2 regions of the Streptomyces sp. NPDC031365 genome follow, and region 2 is predicted to be linked to the other one. Evidence: riboswitches for the same ligand, from Rfam matches in the RefSeq annotation. Region 2 holds a riboswitch; the other holds the start of a gene.
What was found. A riboswitch is a leader RNA that binds a small molecule or an ion and turns the genes downstream of it on or off. The one in region 2 is predicted to bind glycine.
Positions count from the first base shown of each region.

Region 1: linked by a shared signal. The riboswitch ahead of gcvP (aminomethyl-transferring glycine dehydrogenase) and the one ahead of gcvT (glycine cleavage system aminomethyltransferase GcvT) in region 2 are both predicted to bind glycine.

Region 1 is NZ_JBVIIM010000043.1:34,571-36,952, forward strand. Features, by position in the region: gene gcvP (aminomethyl-transferring glycine dehydrogenase) at 1-1,418, opposite strand, end outside; glycine riboswitch at 1,593-1,688, opposite strand; gene ACZ5C2_RS36200 (PRC-barrel domain-containing protein) at 1,802-2,176, shown strand; gene ACZ5C2_RS36205 (DNA polymerase IV) at 2,195-2,382, opposite strand, start outside.
Region 2 is NZ_JBVIIM010000013.1:113,448-115,829, reverse strand. Features, by position in the region: gene gcvT (glycine cleavage system aminomethyltransferase GcvT) at 131-1,249, opposite strand; glycine riboswitch at 1,290-1,413, opposite strand; glycine riboswitch at 1,414-1,514, opposite strand; gene ACZ5C2_RS20620 (AAA family ATPase) at 1,736-2,382, shown strand, end outside.

The sequences.
Region 1 (2,382 bases), on a different contig from region 2:
TCGTCGTTGCGCAGCAGGGCGTCGGGCAGTGCGTCCCGAACGGCCGCGTCCAGGGCCTCGACGTCGCCCTCGACGCCGAAAGCGCTCCACACGGCGGTCAGCTGCGCCCGGGTGGTGGTTTCGTCGCAGGCGATCGAGACGTGGTCGGCGTCGACAAGACGCAGGTTGACGCCGTTGTCACGGGCGGCGGCGACGATCCCGGCGGCCCGCCCGGCGACGCGCACGGTCAGCGTGTCGAAGTAGGACCCGTGCACGATCTCGGCCCCGCCGGCCCGCAGCCCCTCGGCGAGGACGGTGGCGTACCGGTGCGTGCGCCGGGCGATGATCCTCAGGCCCTCGGGGCCGTGGTACACGGCGTACATCCCTGCCATGACGGCGAGCAGAACCTGGGCCGTGCAGATGTTGCTGGTGGCCTTCTCACGGCGGATGTGCTGCTCACGGGTCTGCAGAGCCAGGCGGTACGCCTTGTGTCCGTCCACGTCGACGGAGACGCCGACGAGCCGCCCGGGCAGGCTGCGTGCCATCTTGTCCTGCACGGCCATGTAACCGGCGTGCGGCCCGCCGAAGCCCATCGGCACGCCGAAGCGCTGGGTGGTGCCGACCGCGATGTCCGCGCCGAGTTCGCCGGGCGACTTCAGCAGGGTGAGGGCGAGCAGGTCGGCGGCGACGGTGACGAGTGCCCCGAGCGCGTGCGCCTGGTCGATCACCGGCTTGATGTCGCGCACCGCGCCGGAGGCGCCCGGGTACTGGATCAGTACGCCGTTGATCTCACGCTCGGCGAGCCCGGCGGGGATGCCGTCGCTCAGGTCGGCGACGACAACGTCGACGCCGGTCGGCTCGGCACGGGTCTCGATCACGGCGATGGTCTGCGGCAGGGCGTCCGCGTCGACCAGGAACAGGCCCTTCTTGTTCTTGCCCATGCGCCGCGACAGTGCCATCGCCTCGGCGGCGGCGGTGCCCTCGTCGAGCAGGGAGGCACCGGAGGTGGGCAGACCGGTGAGCTCGGCCACCACGGTCTGGAAGTTCAGCAGTGCCTCGAGCCGGCCCTGGGAGATCTCCGGCTGGTACGGCGTGTAGGCCGTGTACCACGCGGGGTTCTCCATCACGTTGCGCAGGATGACGGGCGGTGTGAAGGTGCCGTAGTACCCGAGCCCGATCATGGAGCCGAGCACCTGGTTGCGGTCGGCCAGCGAACGCAGCTCGGCCAGCACCTCGGCCTCGCTCCGCGCACCCGGCAGGTCCAGCGCTTCGGCGTTCTTGATCACATCCGGCACGGCGGCGGCCGTCAGCTCGTCGAGCGAGCCGTAGCCGACCTGGGCGAGCATCTTGGCCCGGGCCTCGTGGTCGGGGCCGATGTGGCGCTGCTCGAAGGGGATTCCCCGTTCGAGCTCGGAGAGCGGAGTGCGAGGGGCGGTCATTGAGGAGGCCTCCTGGTCTGACGACCTTCGAGGGGCACCACGGCACAGGTGCCCGGACGGCCTCCCCCTCTGTCATCTCAACCTGAGAGCTTCACCGGAACGCCCGGGGCGGTCCGGCTTTCACCGTCGGTGAGAGCGGAAGCCGTCGACACCCGCCCTGCTTTCCAGAGTGACCTCGTCCGTGCGGTACGTGTGCCTGAGAGATTCCGGGGAGGATTTGCTCCTTCGGCGCCTCCGATGGTGCCTGGAGGACTCTCCCGCACGGGGTCAGCAGCCGATTGCCAGCGTACCAGCGAGGACCGCACCGGGGCTTCGAGTGGCCGCACCGCCGATTGTGCCGTTTCGTGGTGCTTAGGGATGAGTTTGCGACCAGTGGAGGGCCCGTGCAGACCGACATCGATCCGCGCCATCTGATAGGCCGCAAGGCGTTCGACCGCAACGGAACCCGGATCGGCACGGTCGACGAGGTCTACCTCGACGACGCCACAGGCGTACCGGAGTGGGCGGCGATACGCACCGGCCTGTTCAGCAGGGACGCCTTCGTCCCGCTGGAGCCCAGCGAACTGATCGACGGCATCCTCCACGTGCCGTTCGAACGGACTCTGATCAAGGACGCACCCGACTTCGGCGTGGGCCGCCACCTCTCCCCCGAACAGGAGCTCCAGCTCTACCACCACTACGGTCTGGACATCGCCGCGCCTCCCCCGCTCCAGGACCGCGACTTCGGCAAACTCGCGGGCAAGGACAAGCCGGTCTGACCCTCCGGCTCCCCCCGCTCAGCTCTCCGCCCGCGCCCCGCCGGCCGCCGTCCTCTCGTCCTCCCCCGGTCTTCGTGGCACCAGCGGCAGCGGATCCGCCGGTTCCAGGGCCGGGTCGTCGGTGCGGAAGGTCTTCACCCGGCCCGGCTCCGAGTCGGGAGTCTCGAAGCGCACGGTGACCCGGCCCAGCCCGCTGCCCTGCACCC
Region 2 (2,382 bases):
ACGGGGGACGGGGGATGGCTGAAGGGACTGCGGGCGACGCGGGTGGGTGGGGGACGACGCGCCCACCTCACGCGCGAAAGACGAAAAGAAGCGAGGACGCGAGGACGCGAGGAACCGTCCTACGACGGTGTCACTTCTGCCGCTTGTAGAACGGCAGCGCCACGACCTCGTAGGGCTCGTGGCTGCCCCGGATGTCCACGCCGACGCCCTCGGTGCCGGGCGCCGCGTGCGCCGGGTCGACGTACGCCATCGCGATCGGCTTGCCCAGCGTGGGGGAGGGGGCACCGGAGGTGACCTCGCCGACCACCTCGCCGCCGGCCACCACCGCGTACCCGGCGCGCGGCACCCGGCGGCCCTCGGCGACCAGGCCGACCAGGACACGGGGCGGCTCGGCGGCGGCGCGCTCGGCGGCCTGGGCCAGGGCGGCGCGGCCCACGAAGTCGCCCTCCTTCTCGAACTTCACCACCCGGCCAAAACCGGCGTCGAAGGGCGTCAGGGAGGTGCTCAGCTCGTTCCCGTACAGCGGCATGCCCGCCTCCAGGCGCAGCGTGTCCCGGCAGGACAGCCCGCACGGCACCAGGCCCGCGCCCTCACCGGCCTTGGTCAGCGCCTGCCACAGCTCGACCGCGTGCTCCGGCTTCACGAACAGCTCGAAGCCGTCCTCGCCGGTGTAACCGGTGCGGGCGACGAGTGCGGGGACACCGGCGACCGTGCCCGGCAGACCGGCGTAGTACTTCAGGCCGTCCAGGTCGGCGTCGGTGAGCGAAGCGAGGATGGCCTGGGACTCGGGGCCCTGCACGGCGAGCAGCGCGTACGCGTCGCGGTCGTCGCGGATCTCGGCATCGAAGCCGGCCGAGCGCTCGAGGAGGGCGTCGAGCACCGTCTGGGCGTTGGAGGCGTTGGCGACGACCATGTACTCCGACTCACCGAGCCGGTAGACGATCAGGTCGTCCAGGATGCCGCCGTCCTCGCGGCAGATCATGGTGTAGCGGGCGCGGCCGGGCTTGACGCCACTGATGTTGCCGACGAGGGCGTGGTCGAGGAGTGCGGCGGCGGCCGGGCCGGTGACCGCGATCTCGCCCATGTGCGAGAGGTCGAAGAGGCCGGCCTTCGTGCGTACGGCGTTGTGCTCGTCGCGCTCGGAGCCGTAGCGCAGGGGCATGTCCCAGCCGGCGAAGTCGGTCATCGTCGCGCCGAGCGAGCGATGCAGGGCATCGAGCGCGGTCCGGCGAGGTTCGGTACTGCTCATCGGTCGGTCTCCCAAAGACGATGGGGGAAGGCGAGGGCGTTCCTCCCCATCTGTCATCGGAACCTGAGAGGTTCGCCATGACCGCCCGCACGGGGAGGATCATGGTTTGCACCTTGGGTGGAGCCACTGGAGCACGGCTGCAGCGGCCCGCTTTTCAGATGTGCCTCGCCCGCGCGGTAACGGGGCCTGAGAGATTCAAGGGAGGGACTTGCTCCTTCGGCGCCCCGGCGGCAAACGGTGCCGGGGACTCTCCCGCGCGGATTCAAACGGCCGGTATGCAGTTGGCGCGCTCATCATTGCACGCATCGCGAGGGCGCGGCAGGGGGACCCTTCCCTGGGATGCACAGGTTGTACGGGCACGGTCACAGGGAGCTGTGACAGGCCTGTTTCAGGAAAGGCACGGAAACGAGAGGCACCTGGCATTACTTTCTCTTTACGCTCAGCGGGGACCCGGACTCGTGCCGGCCCCAGGGGAGGACCATCACGGTGAACAGGACCACGGCGTGCGCCACCACCACGGGCGTCGCGCTGCCCCCGCAGTCGGCCGCGCGGGCCCGCGGGGCGCTGCCGGCGCCCGTCGTCCGCGACCTGCGCGAGCGGGGCGGCCGCAGCCCACGCGCGCTGCTCTTCGGGCCCCGCGACCTCGTCGTGGTCACCGGACTGCCCGGCAGCGGCAAGTCCACACTGATGCGCCGCGCGGTGCGCGGTGCCCGCGTCGACTCCCAGGACAGCCGTGACCGCTGGGACCACCGCATGCCCCGCTTCCTCCCCTACGCCGTCTACCGCCCCCTGGTCCGCCTCGCCCACTACGCCGGTCTGCGCCGGTCGCTGCGCGCCGGTGGGGCGGTCGTCGTCCACGACTGCGGTACGCAGGCATGGGTGCGGCGCTGGCTCGCCCGCGAGGCCCGCCGCCGGGGGGCGAGCCTGCACCTGCTGCTGCTCGACGTCACCCCGCAGCAGGCCCTGGCCGGGCAGCGCGAGCGCGGACGCGGCGTCTCCCGGTACGCGTTCGGGCGCCACCGCGCGGCGAGCGACAGGCTGTTGCGCGCGGTGGAGCGCGGCCGGCTGCCCGCGGGCTGTGGTTCGGCGGTGCTGATCGACCGGGACGCGGCGAACGCGCTGCGCAGGATCGG